Regions from separate parts of the Agrobacterium sp. 10T429 genome, predicted to be linked through region 1. Evidence: predicted binding sites of a transcription regulator. Region 1 holds the regulator's gene; each other region holds the start of a gene.
What was found. The regulator LexA, encoded in region 1, represses DNA repair genes until DNA is damaged. The targets are predictions, from matches to a motif close to TGTTCNNNNTGTGTTCNG.
Positions count from the first base shown of each region.

Region 2: a site for LexA is predicted at 2,083-2,100, ahead of recA (recombinase RecA). Genes of this name have one in related genera too.
Region 3: a site for LexA is predicted at 1,904-1,921, ahead of AC1DCP_RS03105 (energy-coupling factor ABC transporter ATP-binding protein). Genes of this name have one in related genera too.
Region 4: a site for LexA is predicted at 1,890-1,907, ahead of ruvC (crossover junction endodeoxyribonuclease RuvC). Genes of this name have one in related genera too.

Region 1 is NZ_JBFTGV010000002.1:516,637-520,848, forward strand. It holds gene kdsA (3-deoxy-8-phosphooctulonate synthase) at 1-519, opposite strand, end outside; gene AC1DCP_RS07545 (VOC family protein) at 519-1,400, opposite strand; gene lexA (transcriptional repressor LexA) at 1,611-2,333, shown strand; gene AC1DCP_RS07555 (glutathione S-transferase family protein) at 2,773-3,456, shown strand; gene AC1DCP_RS07560 (ComEC/Rec2 family competence protein) at 3,476-4,212, opposite strand, start outside.
Region 2 is NZ_JBFTGV010000002.1:47,763-51,974, forward strand. It holds gene AC1DCP_RS05200 (pseudouridine-5'-phosphate glycosidase) at 16-939, opposite strand; gene AC1DCP_RS05205 (carbohydrate kinase family protein) at 971-1,912, opposite strand; gene recA (recombinase RecA) at 2,159-3,250, shown strand; gene alaS (alanine--tRNA ligase) at 3,482-4,212, shown strand, end outside.
Region 3 is NZ_JBFTGV010000001.1:642,982-647,193, forward strand. It holds gene AC1DCP_RS03095 (biotin transporter BioY) at 1-528, opposite strand, end outside; gene AC1DCP_RS03100 (CbiQ family ECF transporter T component) at 560-1,165, opposite strand; gene AC1DCP_RS03105 (energy-coupling factor ABC transporter ATP-binding protein) at 1,162-1,842, opposite strand; gene AC1DCP_RS03110 (winged helix-turn-helix domain-containing protein) at 1,958-3,151, shown strand; gene ribB (3,4-dihydroxy-2-butanone-4-phosphate synthase) at 3,320-4,212, opposite strand, start outside.
Region 4 is NZ_JBFTGV010000006.1:148,159-152,370, reverse strand. It holds gene AC1DCP_RS15480 (methyl-accepting chemotaxis protein) at 1-1,700, opposite strand, end outside; gene ruvC (crossover junction endodeoxyribonuclease RuvC) at 1,949-2,461, shown strand; gene ruvA (Holliday junction branch migration protein RuvA) at 2,493-3,110, shown strand; gene ruvB (Holliday junction branch migration DNA helicase RuvB) at 3,237-4,212, shown strand, end outside.

The sequences.
Region 1 (4,212 bases):
GCACAACATCACATTCGGATTGCCGCTCTCATTGAGCTTGGCAAGCACGTTCTTCATGTCCCAGGGCGCCAGAAACTGGCCTTTCTTGACGTTGATGACGCGGCCGGTTTTGGCGGCAGCAACGAGAAGATCGGTCTGGCGGCTGAGGAACGCCGGGATCTGCAGCACGTCCACTACCTCGGAAACGATGGCGCATTGCTCTTCCGTGTGGATGTCGGTCAGAACAGGAAAACCGAATTCCTTTTTGAGATCGGCAAAAACCTGCATCGCGTTATCCAGGCCGATGCCGCGTTTTCCGGAAAGCGAAGTGCGGTTCGCCTTGTCGAAAGAGGACTTGTAGACAAGCCCTATTCCCAGCTTGTCGCAAAGCTCCTTCAGGACGCCAGCGATCATGAAGGCATGTTCGCGGCTTTCCATCTGGCACGGACCGGCAATCAGCGAAAACCGCTCGGCATTCGAGAAGGAAACCTTGCTGGCGCCATCGCCGGCAGTGACTTTAAGATTGTTCGTAACGCTCATCATTTTTCCTCGAAGGCGAAGGCAACGCCCTGACCGGGTGCCGCGGGCACTACCAGACGGCCGTCCGCTTTTGCGCAGGACACGCCATTAGCAGTAAGCACCGCCTCTGTCACGGCAAGATCGTGCGACGAAAAGACAATGCCCGCGCCGCGCAATCCGCCTTCGTTGCCATCCTGAGCATTCAGGGCCGGCCCGCTGAAAGCCGGTTTTCCGGTCAATCTGATGCTGGCATTGCCGGTCGCAAAAACCATATCACCGCCCGGAGACCATTTGCCTTCACAGGCAAACACTGTCTCGATCAGGCCCGCCACCTTCATGTCGCCGCCGGAAAACAGGACGATTTCACTCAGGCCGGTGACACCATTGGCGTGGCGCTCCAGCATGGTGCGATCGCCCGGAAGGGCTTGAAGCCGTTGACAACTGAACAAAAAGAAATCCGCGGCCGCCCCGCTTGCCGCAAAAGCCAGCCGGAACGCCGCCTCGCCTTGCGAGCCATCCGGCATCCGAACAGGCCGCGAAAACTCGAAAACGTCGCCCGCCGAAAGGCCGGCTGCCCGAAACCGCTCATGGTCAACCAAGGCGTCTTCAGTCCTGGCGACAAGAGCCGAAAAACCCTCCTGCCCGTCCCGTTGCCGGAAGGCCACATCCCTGCCGGTGAACACATCACCCCTCTCTATTGAGGCATTATATTTAGCCGGATCAGCAATTGCGAGCGGCTCCAGATAGGTGCCATCGGCGAAAAATACGCAGGCATTTTGGGTGCCGAAAGGATGCAGTGCCTCCGGCGCAACCGTAAAGCCAAGACTGACGAGGCGCTTCACGGCGACGCCTATGACTTCCACGGGCAAAACGAGATGGTCAACGCTATGGGGTTTCGTCATGACATGTATCCTGCTGGCCTTCCGCCCGGAGCATGCCGGGACGGTTTTGACCGCACAAAAGCACAATTGCGTGCTAAGAGGCAAATCATCACAGCAACAGATGGCACCTTCACGAAATTTTAGGGGATTGCAGAACACATATGGAACATATAGTGTTCGTTCTGTATTTGTTTCGCGACTTCCACTACGATTCTAAAGGGTGTTTTCCTCATGCTCACGCGCAAACAGCAGGAATTGCTTCTCTTCATTCATGAACGAATGAAAGAGTCCGGCGTGCCGCCCTCCTTCGATGAAATGAAGGACGCACTCGATCTTGCTTCGAAATCCGGCATCCACCGCCTGATAACCGCTCTCGAAGAGCGAGGATTCATTCGTCGGCTACCGAATAGAGCTCGGGCGCTGGAAGTCATCAAGCTGCCCGAGGCTTATACGCCGGGTGCAAGGCCGCAGCGCGGCTTTTCGCCAAGCGTTATCGAAGGCAGCCTTGGCAAGCCCAAGACGCCGGAACCGGCCCCTGCCCCCAAGACGCCGGCCAACGATCTGGGCGGGGCTGTCACCGTGCCGGTCATGGGCCGCATCGCTGCGGGCGTGCCAATTTCCGCCATCCAGAACAACACGCATGATGTGGCAGTGCCAGTAGACATGCTTGGCACGGGCGAACATTACGCTCTTGAGGTCAAGGGTGATTCGATGATCGAGGCCGGCATTTTCGACGGCGACACAGTCATCATCCGCAACGGCAACACCGCCAATCCCGGGGATATCGTTGTGGCTCTGGTGGATGACGAGGAAGCCACGCTGAAGCGCTTCCGCCGCAAGGGTGCCTCCATCGCGCTCGAGGCGGCAAACCCAGCCTATGAGACCCGTATCTTCGGGCCCGACCGGGTTAAAATTCAGGGCAAGCTGGTGGGGCTGATCCGCCGCTACCATTGATCTTATCGAACCGAGTGTATTCACTTTACAATAGGCGTCATCGTGAAGATGGCGCCTATATATGGTTTGGCTGTTTCCAAACGTGGCGTGCTTTTGCGGGTGCACGAGGATATGCGCCATTCAGCCTATGCGCGTTGCCCTTTCTAAACTGAGTTCCTGCTCCATAAAGATGCTTCGGTTTCGCTACAGGCATGGTGGCGAGTGGGCTGCTCGCTGTAATTGTCGAAGCGATCCCATCCGCTGTTTTTTAGCGACGTTGTTCTGTCGTGTTGCGCAGTCAGTTTTATTGGTCACCAAAGGGTGACTTATCGCAAGGCGCGCTCTCAGCGATCCCACATCACCATTCATCAACGGCGTTTATGGGAGCCATGGATAATTTTCGATATTCCGTGAACGCTTGGCAGGTGTAGAAATACGCGTCATATCTGGGAGATACGCCATGTACGATCTTTATATAGCCAACAAGAACTATTCTTCATGGTCGCTGCGGCCGTGGGTATTGATGCGCACGCTCGGTATCGCCTTTGATGAAAAGCTCATTCCGTTCGGCGAAGGCGTCTCCTTCTCCTCCTTTTCGCCGACGGGCAAGGTGCCCTGCCTAGTCGACGAGGGTATGACGGTTTGGGAAACGCTTTCGATCGTCGAATATCTTGCTGAAAGACACCAGGGCGTCTGGGCAAGCGACAAGCATGCAAGGGCTTGGTCGCGTTCGGCCGCAAGTGAGATGCATGCTGGCTTTTCCTCGCTGCGCAATCTCTATCCCATGTCGGTGGGCATTCGGGTCAAACCCAGGGGCGGCGATGCCGGGCTTAAGGCCGATATAAAGCGGATCGATGCGTTGTGGAGCGAGGGTCTTACAAAATTCGGCGGGCCATATCTTGCCGGTCAGAAGTTCACGGCGGTCGATGCTTTCTTCTGCCCGGTTGCATTCCGTTTCCAGACCTATGGCAGCGCGGATCTTTCGCCAGCAGCGAAAGCCTATTGCGACCGGCTGCTCGCCCTGCCTGCCATGCAAGAATGGTACGAGGCCGGTTTGAAGGAGAGCTGGCGCGACGCTGGTCATGAAGAGGAAGTTGGCGAGATCGGCGAATTGACTGAAGATTTGCGCGCCAAGGCCCGATGATCATCCATGCTGGCGGCAGTCATTGCGACGCCGCCAGCAGCCGGATGATGGGCTGCGGCAGATCACGGTCGAAACGTCCGCTTTTCCAGTCGTAATAACGGTGCTGGCTCCAGGGCCTGTCCGTTCCGGCGATTGCGGCGCGCAGCCCGCTCGCCACACCCTCCTCCCTCTTGTTAGCAAAATCTATTTCCACAGAACCGAGACGCCGCAAGATGTCACGGCTGAGCAGGAGTGCACCCGAGCGGCACTGCGAAAAAGAGGTTCTGCGGGAAACAACGACGATATCGGCAATATCGCAGGCTTTTCCGGCGAAGCGGCCATCGTCCAGAACGACGATCCACTCTCCGCTTGCGGCGCTCGCTACGCACCATATGTCTTTCCTGCAGGTGAAGACGCCAACTTTGGCGTCTTTGAGCGCCGCCGTCATCTCGCGTACCACCACAGCCATGTCTTCGGGCGACAGTTTCGATCTCGAGTCAGAACCAGCAGTATTTGCCATGCTCTCATCATTTATAAAATCTGGCGGCACGGTTTTTTCCGGCAGCAGCAGCGCCCTTTGCCACTGGCCGTAAACGAAGCCCTGCGGACGGGCTTTTGTGGTTGAGACCTTGCCGTCCTCCACGAGTGCCACCAATTCGCCGTCCTCGTGAATCAATAGATCCGGTAGATCACGATAGGCCGTAACTGCCGACACGCCGAAGGCGAAGAGCAGAAACGGGATGCCAAGAAGCGCAAGCCGGCTGCGCAGCAATGTCA
Region 2 (4,212 bases), 470 kb from region 1:
TCCAGCCTCTAACGCTTAGTTAAGCGCCACAGCAATCTCTGCTGCGAGCTGGGCATTGTTGCGTACCAGCGCGATATTGGTCGCGAGGCTGCGGCCGTCGGTCAGGCGGAAGATATCGCCGAGCAGGAAGGGCGTTACGGCCTTGCCGGTGATGTCCTCGCGCTCGGCGTGGGAAATGGCGCGATTGATGTAGATTTCCATCTCCTCGCGCGGAATTTCGTCCTCTTCCGGCACTGGATTGGCAATCAGCATACCGCCATCGATGCCGAGCTGTTCGCGGGTCGTCTGGAAATTGGCGATGGCTGCAGGGCTGTTGAGCGACAGCGGGCTGGGAAGGCCCGAAGAACGCGACCAGAAAGCCGGGAACTCTTCCGAACCGAAAGTCACGACAGGCACGCCGTTGGTTTCGAGAACTTCCAGCGTCTTAGGGATGTCAAGAATGGCCTTGGCGCCGGCGCAGACGACGATCACGCCGGTTTTGGCAAGCTCGGTCAGATCGGCGGAAATATCGAAGGTCTCCTCCGCGCCCTTGTGTACACCGCCGATGCCGCCGGTGGCGAAAACGCGGATGCCGGCGCGGGCAGCGGCAATCATGGTGGCTGCCACTGTCGTGGCACCGGTGCGGCGCTCGGCAATCGCAAAGGCAATATCGGCGCGCGAGACCTTCATGGCGTCGGTGGTCTGGGCAAGCGCTTCGAGCTGCTCCTTCTCGAGGCCGATATGCAGCGTGCCGTGAATGACGGCGATGGTTGCCGGAACGGCTCCCTGATCGCGGATGATCTGTTCGACGCCTTCAGCCATCTCGATATTGCCGGGATAGGGCATGCCGTGGGTGATGATGGTCGATTCCAGCGCGACGATCGGCGCGCCGCGCTGTTTGGCAGCGGCAACCTCTTGCGAATAGACGATGGGCAGGAGCGGGGAGATGGGGCGGGTCATTCTGTTTGTTCCAGACTATAAAAAAACGGGTTCATGCCAGCATTTCGGCCTTGGGGACAAGCCCCAACATGGTCTCGACACTGTCTTTTGACAGGTCTTGGGCGGTGGCGAAAGGCGATTGCACGGTGATGGCGGCCGCCGCGGCACCCAGTCGCAGGGCCTCAGTGATGGTTTTGCCCTCCATAATCGCGGCGAGATAACCTGACGCCATGGCGTCTCCGGCGCCGGTTACGTCTTTCACCTCGCGGATGATGGGTGGGTGGAGGCTTGCGGTTTGCGTCGCGTTGAAGGCTACCACTTCGCTTGCGCCACGGGTGATGACGCCGCTGGCAAGGCCTGCCCTGCGGAGAATGCCCGGCCAGTCGCGAACATTGTCTGCCGTCTGTCCCGTCAGCGCGCGCGCCTCTGCCTCGTTCATGAAGAGAATGTCGATATCGGCGAGCATGTCCTTCAGCTTCACCGCCTTGGCGGGCGAAATGGCGATGGCCGCGAGCGGCTTTTGGCAGGCGCGGGCAATGAGACCGAGCGCCTTCAACGTATCCTCCGGCAGATTGGCATCGCAAAGCAGAAGGTCGCTCGCGGTAATCGCGTCACGCACCGCGCGAACTTTGAGGCGGCGCGGCGAAAACAGCTTGTAGAGGTCCATATCCGCAAGTGCGATGACAAGATTGCCGTCGCGCTCCAGAATGGCGGTGTAGCTTGGCGTGCGGCGATCGAGGAAAACGAAGGGCGTATCTTCCACGCCCGCCTGCCTTGCTGCCTCCGCCACCGCTTCGCCGGTGACGTCGCCGCCGCGCGGTGCGATGATACGGACGGCAAAACCGAGCCGGGAAAGATTGCGCGCCGCGTTGAAACCGCCGCCGCCAGCCTCTTCCATCCATGAGCCAGGATTGCTGGCGCCGGGCGCCGTTTCAGTCTCGATCATGCCGCGCCTGTCTATATGCGCGCCGCCCAGAACGAGTATTTTCTTCACGCTTGTGTTTCCCTCTTTCGCGGATGGAAAAGGTGGACGATTCGTCCCAATCTTCTGTTTGTTCCCCTTCACATCCGGTCCGCAGCGATAGGCCGGACACGGAAAAACGAAAGCAGAACAAACCACTTATCGCTATTTGTTTTCAATATGCTGGCTGCGCCTTGCGATATGAGAACAAATAGAGTACACCCTATTTCCATACTGCTTCATTGCCTGTGCGGCTTCAATAACCTAAAGGTGGATCGGATGGCACAAAATTCTTTGCGTCTCGTAGAGGATAAATCGGTGGATAAAAGCAAGGCACTGGAAGCGGCGCTCTCCCAGATCGAACGGTCGTTCGGCAAGGGATCGATCATGAAGCTCGGTTCCAATGAAAACGTGGTTGAAGTAGAGACCATTTCGACGGGTTCTCTCAGCCTGGATATAGCGCTCGGTATCGGCGGTTTGCCGAAGGGGCGTATCGTTGAGATTTACGGTCCGGAAAGCTCCGGTAAGACGACGCTTGCGTTGCAGACGATCGCGGAAGCCCAGAAGAAGGGCGGCATCTGCGCCTTCGTGGATGCCGAGCACGCGCTCGATCCGGTCTATGCCCGCAAGCTCGGTGTGGATTTGCAGAACCTTCTGATCTCGCAGCCGGATACGGGAGAGCAGGCGCTTGAAATCACCGATACGCTGGTGCGCTCCGGTGCCGTCGACATTCTGGTGGTGGACTCGGTTGCGGCGCTGACGCCGCGTGCCGAAATCGAAGGCGAGATGGGCGACAGCCTGCCGGGCCTTCAGGCACGTCTGATGAGCCAGGCGCTGCGCAAGCTGACCGCCTCGATCTCCAAGTCGAAGTGCATGGTGATCTTCATCAACCAGATCCGCATGAAGATCGGCGTCATGTTCGGTTCGCCGGAAACGACGACGGGCGGTAATGCGCTTAAATTCTACGCCTCGGTGCGTCTCGACATTCGCCGTATCGGCGCCGTCAAGGAGCGTGAAGAGGTTGTCGGCAACCAGACTCGCGTCAAGGTCGTCAAGAACAAGATGGCACCGCCTTTCAAGCAGGTGGAATTCGACATCATGTATGGTGAAGGCGTTTCCAAGACCGGCGAGCTTGTCGATCTCGGCGTGAAAGCCGGTATCGTCGAGAAATCCGGTGCATGGTTCTCCTATAACAGCCAGCGTTTGGGGCAGGGGCGTGAAAATGCCAAGACCTTCCTGCGCGACAATCCGGAAATGGCAAGCGAGATCGAACTGGCGCTGCGCCAGAACGCCGGTCTGATCGCCGATCGGTTCCTGCAGAATGGCGGCCCGGAAGCTGGCGAAAGCGACGACGGTCCCGACGAGGGCTGATGCATTCGAAGGTCCGGGCGTTCGCGTCCGGTGGCTTTGCCGGCATGAGCCGGTATGGATCAAAAGGGTCGTGCGATTTTCCTCGCGTGGCCCTTTTTCTTTGCCTAGACGCCTTGGTGCGCCTCCATGGCTGGACAGGGCAGGATGCGGACGATAAAAGCCTTTGATTTTGCAAGATAGCCATCATTCGGGATGGCGGTGATGGACTCCAGCTGTGAGCGGTGTGTGGGCATGAGCGGTGTGAATGAAATTCGGTCGACCTTTCTCGACTACTTCAAGAAGAACGGACACGAGATTGTGCCCTCCAGCCCGCTGGTGCCGCGCAACGATCCGACGCTGATGTTCACCAATGCCGGCATGGTGCAGTTCAAGAACGTCTTCACCGGTCTCGAAAGCCGTCCTTATTCCACCGCCGCCTCGGCGCAGAAATGCGTGCGCGCCGGTGGCAAGCATAACGACCTCGACAATGTCGGTTATACGGCCCGTCACCATACGTTCTTCGAAATGCTCGGCAATTTCTCCTTTGGCGACTATTTCAAGGAAGAGGCGATTACCCATGCCTGGAACCTGATCACCAAGGAATTCGGCATCGATCGCAACCGTCTGCTGGTCACGGTCTATCACACCGACGACGAGGCTTTTAATCTCTGGAAGAAGATCGCCGGTTTCTCTGACGATCGCATCATCCGTATTCCGACCAGCGATAATTTCTGGGCCATGGGCGATACCGGTCCGTGCGGTCCCTGCTCGGAAATCTTCTATGACCACGGCGATCATATCTGGGGCGGACCGCCCGGCTCGCCGGAAGAGGATGGCGACCGTTTCATCGAGATCTGGAACCTCGTCTTCATGCAATATGAGCAGCTGACGAAGGAAGAGCGCATCGATCTGCCGCGCCCTTCTATCGACACCGGCATGGGTCTCGAGCGCATTTCGGCGTTGTTGCAGGGCAAACACGACAA
Region 3 (4,212 bases), on a different contig from region 1:
CACAGCGCGGCCGGCAAGGGCGGCAAGCACGGCCTTCAACGCATCGCCGGGAATGAAGGCGAGCGAACCCATGAACGCCTTTTCAAACCCGAGCCCGACCACCAGCGCCAGATAGGAGATGCCGAAGGCATAAAGCACGACCACGCCGCCGGCGAGGCTGGCGATGAAGAAACCGATACCCTGCGTCAGAGCCGACTGGCCGCGATTGACGAGTTTTTCCGAGAGCATGCCGGTGACGAAAGCGGCAGCAATCCAGCCGATCAGGAAGCCCGTGGTCGGCGTGGTGAAGATGGAAAGGCCGCCGCGTCCGCCTGAGAGGACTGGCAGGCCGATGGCGGCGATGAGGATGGTCAGAAGAACCGCGAGCGTGCCGCGTTTCGCCCCCAGCACGACACCGGCCAGCATGACGCCAAGCGACTGCGCGGTGATGGGCACCGGAATGAAACCAAGCGTGATCGGCGGCAAAAGTCCGAGTGCGATGATGATGGCGGAAAACAGCGAGATCAGCACAAGGTCGCGGGTCGTCATGGCTCGGGAACTCCGGATGGTTGTTTTGCCGTCAGCTTTGGCCTCTGAAACCGCGCGCGTCAATGGCGTCGGCAATGGCATCCGCATCCTTCAACGTCATAATGACGAGCGGCACGATGATCGTGGCCAGCCGAACGGGGAGGCCGCGCGCCCGGTGCGCATCGCGCACGGCATGGTAACGATTGACGATCTCAGGCACGAACCGCACGACGAGCCCGACCGCAAGCCCGATATCGGCCGCCTTGACCAGCCCCAGCCTTTCCAGCGGGGCGGCGGCAAGCGCGATTTCGTCCATGAATTGCGAAATGCTGACGGTGATGGTGACGGCGGTGGCGAGAAGCGCCAGTGCAGTCAGCCGCAAAAGATTGACACTCGCATCGTGTATCGGAAGCAGCAGATAGCTGAAGGCGGCAACGAGGAGAATGGTCAGCATCACCGGGCGTAGCCGCAGGCCGATCTCGCGGAATTGCAGCCGCGTCTCGCGCAGAATGGCAGCGGCCACAACGACGGCGCATCCCAGCAAAAGCAGGTCGCGGGTGAGAAACAGCGCAATGCTGAAAACCATCAGCGTCACGAGCTTGAGGCGCGGAGAGACGCGGTAGAGCCAGCCCGTGCCTTCGACATGAAGGGACTTCATCGCGACGCAACCTCCAGATAACGTGCCACCGCCTCTTCGGGGTTGGCGTCTGCAACAAGCTCGCCTTCGTGAAAAACCAGTACGCGATCGAAGCCGGAAAGCAGCGGCAGATCATGGGTGATGACGACAAGCGCCTGCGACAGCGCAGCCATTGTCTTCTCAACGATCGCGCGGTTTTTGAGGTCGAGCTGATTGGTCGGTTCATCGAGAATGAGGATTTGCGGTTCAGTGACCAGCAGGGCGGCCAGCGCCGCCAGCTGCAATTCGCCGCCGGAAAGCTCGTGCGCGCGCCGTTCTTCCAGATGAGCGATACCGAGCCGGGCAAGCACGGCCTTGACCCGCGTTTCTGTCTCCGTCTTGCCGATACCGAGTCGCTTGAGGCCGAAGGCGACATCGTCGCGTATGATCGGCAGGATGATCTGGTTCTGCGGATTCTGGAAGATGAAACCGACTGCCTGCAATACCGCTCTCGCATCTTTGACGGTGTCGAGACCGTTCACCGACACCTTGCCGCCCGTCGGCTTTGTCAGACCATTGATAAGCCGCGCAAAGGTGGTCTTGCCCGAGCCGTTGAGGCCGATGACGCCGATACGCCGTTCAGTCAATGTCAGGGACACGGGCTGTAAAGCCTGCCTGCCCTCGAAGGCGACGCCTGCGGTGTCGAAACGGATTTCCAAGATTGATGCATCCCTCTATCGCTTTCCGGTTCTATATCGTGTCATCAACAGAAGTGAAACAAAGAACAAAAAAAGAACATTGCAATCCTGAAAAAGCCGTCATACCTTCTGCTTTATGACGATCAAGGTTTCAAACGAAGCGGCAAGGCGGATTTTTCTGGCGCGGCAGGGGCTTTGCTCTCCGCCCGGAAAGGCGCTTTCCAAGGATGGCCTGCTGCAGCTCATTACCGATATCGGTTTCGTGCAGGTGGACAGTATCGGCACGGTGGAGCGCGCCCATCACCAGATAATATTCTCCCGAAACCAGACCTACAGGCGCGAACATCTGACGGCACTGCTGGAAAAGGACCGCGCGCTGTTCGAGCACTGGACGCATGATGCCTCCATCGTGCCGACCGAATTTTACCCATATTGGAAGCACCGCTTCCGCCGCCGCGAGCCGATCATTCAGGAGCGCTGGCGCAAATGGCACGGTGAGGGGTTCGATGCGGCTTTCGCCGAGACGCTGGAGCGCATCGCCGCCACGGGCCCTGTTCTGGCGCGTGAGTTAAAGGAGGAGGGGCATCAGTCCGGCGGCTGGTGGAACTGGCATCCTTCCAAGACCGCACTCGAATATCTGTGGCACACCGGCAAGCTTGCCATATCCGGCCGCGTGAATTTCCAGAAGGTCTATGATCTGGCGGAGCGGGTCATTCCCGGCGAGCACCACGAAAGCGAAGTGGAGCATACGCAATTCGTCGACTGGGCCTGCCGGCAGGCGCTCACCCGGCTGGGTTTTGCCACCCATGGCGAAATCGCCGCCTTTTTTGATCTCGTTACCCCGCAGGAGGCGAGGGACTGGGTCAAGAGCCACCGTGACGAACTGTGCGAGGTCTCGCTTCTCGCAAGCGATGGCGGTGCTGCCCGCCCGTCCTATGCATTTGCGGATTTCAGCGCCGATGTCGCCAACCTGCCGGAACCGTCGTCCCGCGTCCGTGTGCTGAGCCCCTTCGATCCGCTGTTGCGCGACCGCAACCGCACGGAGCGGCTGTTTGGCTTCTATTACCGTATCGAGGTCTTCGTACCCGAGCCGAAACGGCAATATGGCTATTACGTCTTCCCGCTTCTGGAAGGCGACCGGCTGATCGGCCGTATCGACATGAAGGCAGACCGCAAGCGCAGCACGCTGGATGTGCGCCGCCTGTGGCTGGAACCGGGCGTGCGCGCCTCAGCGGGAAGGCTCGAGAAACTAGACGCGGAATTGTCGCGGCTTGCGAAGTTTACGGGAGTGGAGAGTGTGAATTATCTGGAGGGGTGGCGGGATGTGTAATTGCGCCTTGAGCCGGCGACTGCCTCTTCCGTCATGCTCGGGCCCGTCCCGAGCATCTGCAACGGAAAATGTATAGGATGCGTCTGCAGATCCTCGGCACAAGACCGAGGATGACGCCGGACGGGCGGAGAGGACGCCAAATCGAAGCGCCCTCGCGACGTCCCTAAATCACCCGATATCCGTTGCTGAAATCTTGATCCCGAAGCCTTCCAGCCCGACATAGTGGCGCTCGCGGGTTGTCATCAGCTTGATCGAGCTGATGCCGAGGTCTTTGAGAATCTGCGCGCCGAGGCCGATTTCCAGCCACTCATTTTCGCGGGAGCGGGCCTGTGCGTGCGCTTCGTCGGGATCACGCGCCTTGCGCCGTCCGTCCACCTGGCCGACGCCGACAGAACCTTCGCGTAGATAGACGATGACGCCGCGGCCTTCTTCGGCGATCTTCTGCATATAGTGCTGCACCGGCTGGCGGTCGCCGAACACGTCGTCAGCAACGTTTTCAGGGTGCAGGCGGACGGGAATGTCGACGCCATCGCGGATATCGCCGAAAATCACCGCCATATGCTGCATCCGGTCCCATGGCAGGGAATAGGTATGCGCCTTGGCCGGTCCGAACGGGGTTTGGATGGTGAAGGAGGATTCCATCTCCACCAGCGTTTCCTTGCGCTGGCGATAGGCGATCAGATCGGCGACCGAAACATGCTTCATGCCGTGTTTTTCGGCGAAATCCAGGACCTGCGGCCCGCGCATCACGGTGCCATCGTCATTGACCAGCTCGCTGATGACGCCGATGGGTGGCAGGCCGGCGAGCCGGCAGAGATCGACGGCCGCTTCGGTATGGCCGGAACGCATCAGCACGCCGCCTTCGCGGGAAATCAGCGGGAAAATGTGGCCTGGCCGAGTGAAATCCGACGCGCCGACATTCGGGTTGGCGAGGTTGCGCACCGTCAAGGTGCGGTCATCCGCGGAAATACCGGTCGTCGTGCCATGCTTGAAATCGACGCTGACGGTGAAGGCGGTCGTGTGGGCGCTGTCGTTTTCCGCCACCATGGCGTTGAGGTTCA
Region 4 (4,212 bases), on a different contig from region 1:
CTGGCGTCGCGGGCGATCCGTGTTGCCTGTTCGGCGCGTTCGATCTGGTCGCGGACGGCTTCGGTGATTGCCTTGATGGCGCTTGCCGTCTCGGTAATGGAGGCGGCCTGCCGTTCAGTGCGCTCAGCGAGCTGGTCTGCACCTACCCGCATTTCCTCCGAGCCGCCGCGAACGGCGGCGGAATTGCCGCCGATGGCCTGCATGGTCTCGCTGAGCCTTGCAAGCGCCGTATTGAAGTTGTGGCGCAGGCTTTCAAGATCGTCTGGGAAGACAGTCTCAATGCGATAGGCGAGATTGCCGTTTGCCAGTCGATCCAGCCCTTCGTCAAGAGAACGCACGACCATCTGCAGGGTGCCGGCCTCGGCCTCTCGTTCCGCAAGATGTGCGCGGCGTGCCGTTTCGGCTTCCTCGCGCGTGCGAGACGTGGTCGCTTCCATTTCCCGCTGCAAAATGAGTTTTTCGCGGAAACTGCCAAGCGCGCGCGCCATGCGGCCGATCTCGTCCTTGCGGTCCTGATTGCCGATCTCGGCATCGAGACGGCCTGCCGCCACTTCGCCGGTCAGCCCGGCCAGCTTCTCCAGCGGTGCGAACAGGCGCCGTGCAAAAAAGGCAGTTGCCGCGCACATGGCTGCCAGAACGCAAAGGCCGATGACGGCTAGCGTGCCAGCAATCGAAATGGAACCGGCGTTCAACTCACTGCGCAACATGCTTTCCACCGCGAGGTATTTTTCACCGGCAAACGAGAAGGCGCGGGCATAGGCATTGGCTTCGCCGTCCGGACGGTTGATCTTGGCAATCGTCATACCGGACGTATTGAGTGCTTGTGCATGGAAGCCATAGATTGCCGGATTAAGGCTGACGAGACCGTTGCCGTCCACGCCCAGAACCTTGCCATCGGCGGAAACGATCGCGGATTGTTCGGAGCTGCCGGCGGAGATGCCTTTCGCGAGGATCTGGCTGAAGACCTCTTGTTTGACGCGGAAGAGAACGATGCCCTTGAACGCACCGAATTTGACTACCGGAATGCCGAAATAGATGCCGGCCTCTTTGGTCGCGGCGTCGACGCGCAGGCCGGAGAAACTCGTCTGCGCCACGTCGTTCACGGCTTTTCCTGCGTTGGTGGCTCCGCGCGCAAAAGCAGCCCCAAGGCCGCTATCCGCCCAGGCGCCACCCGTGACGGTTTCCCCGAAAGCCGGTCCTTTCAGATAGGAGTAATAAACCGTGCCGGCCGGATCGATGAAGAGAACATCGCTGAATGGGGTTCCCTTGAGGTAGCCGCCGATATCCGTCTGGGTTTTTTCATGGGTGGAATAATAAAAGCCGCTCGGATTTTCGGGCTTGATGAGCTTTTCTTTCTCTCCGTAGGGGTTTTCCTTGACGAAGACGCGTTGCAGTTCCGCCTTTGCGTCGCCGGAACTCTTCTGCACGGTGCCCCAGCCGCTGCGCATGGAAACTACCGCCATTTGCAGGGATTCGATCTTGGCGATAGAATCCGCCTGCGTTTCAAGCTGCTCAAGGCGTTCCTGCAGCATATCGCCCCTGAAGACGAGAATGCTCTCCATGGATTTCGACGCCTGTTCCTCGAGAACGCCGCTGCTGCTTTGATAGCCGAGAAGCGTGAGAGCCCCGGTCGAGATCGTCATCAGCGCAAGGAAAATCACGAGCACTTTGGTGGATATGGAATGAAAACGGTTCAGCATGGCCGATGCAGCCCTCAATGCCGTATCACTTCCCGCACCATGCATTGATGGCGCCACCGGATGGCTGATATGGCGAAAATATTGCGCTGCGGATCATCATGTCCGCAGCTCCCCTTTTTTGATTTTGTGCGGGAACAATGCGGTACGCGGTTTAAGCAGAGGTAAATGCTGCACTGCAAATTTGATCAATGTTGTCGTTTTGTTCACTTATCGCTGGCAGGGTCGCAGCCGAAAAGATAGGGTGGCTTATGCAAAAGACGATTCGAATCATCGGTATCGACCCCGGGTTGCGGCGCACCGGATGGGGTGTCATCGAAACCTTCGGCAACAGCCTTCGGTTTGTCGCTTCCGGCACGGTGACATCGGATGGTGATATGGATCTCGCCTCCCGCCTGTGCCAGTTGCATGATGGGCTGGCGGATACTGTTCACAGCTATCAACCCGATGAGGCGGCGGTGGAGCAGACGTTCGTGAACAAGGATGCTGTCGCCACGCTGAAGCTCGGTCAGGCGCGCGGCATTGCCATGCTGGTTCCGGCGCGGGCAGGGTTGCCTGTTTTCGAGTATGCGCCGAACGCGGTCAAAAAAGCCGTCATAGGTGTTGGGCACGGCGAAAAGCAGCAAATCCACATGATGCTGAAAATCCTGATGCCGAAAGCAGAATTCAAGGGTAACGATGCGGCGGACGCCTTGGCGATCGCAATCTGCCACGCCCATAATCGCGGCGGCGACAGGATGGCGCGGCTATTGGCGGCCGGTTGAATATTGAAGTCTCATTGCAGCGGGCGGCATCATGATTGGGAAACTTAAAGGCACCATCGAGGAAATCGGCGCGGATTACGTGCTGGTGGATGTGCACGGCGTTTGTTACGTCGCCTATTGCTCGGCGCGCACACTCTCAAAAATAGGTTCCGCTGGTGAAGCGGTCGTCCTCTTCATCGAAACCTATGTGCGCGAAGACCAGCTGAGGCTGTTCGGCTTTTTGTCGGCACTTGAGCGGGAATGGTTCAATCTGCTGCAGAGCGTGCAGGGGGTAGGTTCGAAAGTGGCGCTGGCCGTCTTGTCTACCCTGTCGCCTTCTGAACTCGCCAATGCGATAGCGCTGCAGGACAAGGTGATGATTTCACGTGCGCCGGGCGTAGGGCCGAAGGTGGCGGTGCGCCTCGTTACCGAGCTTCGCAACAAGGCGCCTGCCTTTGCAGGAGAAGCTTCGGCTTCCATCGGGCTCAAGCAGGAACTTGGCGAGGGTGTCGCCTCCGCGCCGGTGGCGGATGCCGTGTCGGCGCTCACCAATCTCGGCTATTCACGCGATCAGGCCGCAAATGCCGTTGCGGCCGCGCTGAAGAACGGCGGGGAGGGCGGCGACAGTGCCAAACTCATCCGGCTCGGCCTGCGCGAACTTTCACGCTAAGCTGCGCGCAGCAAGCGAACGAAGCCGGGTGCGATGCTGAATTTCGTGAAGCGCCTTCGTGCGACAGTCGTGATATAGCGGCGAAGACCATCTCCTGAATTGGTTTAGAACAATGGAATGCCCTCTATGAGCGATGCGGACAGACTGATTTCGGCGGACAAGCGCGGTGAAGATATCGACACCACAATGCGCCCGCAGTCGCTGGACGATTTTACCGGCCAGGCCGAGGCTCGCGCCAATCTCAAGGTGTTTATCGAGGCGGCAAAGAACCGTGGCGAGGCGCTGGACCATGTGTTGTTCGTCGGGCCTCCCGGTCTCGGCAAAACCACGCTGGCGCAGATCATGGCCAAGGAGCTTGGCGTCAACTTCAAGTCCACCTCCGGACCAGTGATCGCCAAGGCTGGCGACCTTGCCGCACTTTTGACCAATCTCGAGGAGCGCGATGTGCTCTTCATCGATGAAATCCATCGTCTCAACCCGGCAGTCGAGGAAATTCTCTATCCGGCAATGGAGGATTTCCAGCTCGACCTCATCATCGGTGAGGGGCCTGCGGCCCGCTCGGTAAAGATCGATCTTTCCAAGTTCACCCTCGTTGCCGCGACCACGCGTCTTGGTTTGCTGACAACGCCGCTGCGCGACCGCTTCGGCATTCCTGTCCGTTTGGCCTTCTACACTGTCGACGAGCTGGAACTGATCGTTCGGCGCGGCGCGCGGCTGATGGGTCTGAACATGACCGACGATGGCGCACGCGAGATAGCAAGGCGTGCACGCGGCACGCCGCGCATCGCCGGACGGCTCTTGCGCCGGGTTCGCGATTTCGCTGAGGTGGCCCGGGCGGAAGCCGTCACCCGTGAGATTGCCGACGAAGCGCTGACGCGGTTGCTTGTCGACAAAATGGGTCTCGATCAGCTGGACATGCGCTATCTGACCATGATCGCGGTCAATTTCGGCGGCGGCCCTGTTGGTATCGAGACCATCGCCGCTGGCTTGTCGGAGCCGCGTGATGCGATCGAAGACATCATAGAACCATACATGATCCAGCAGGGTTTCATCCAGCGCACGCCGCGCGGCCGCGTTCTGACCGGCACTGCCTGGAAACATC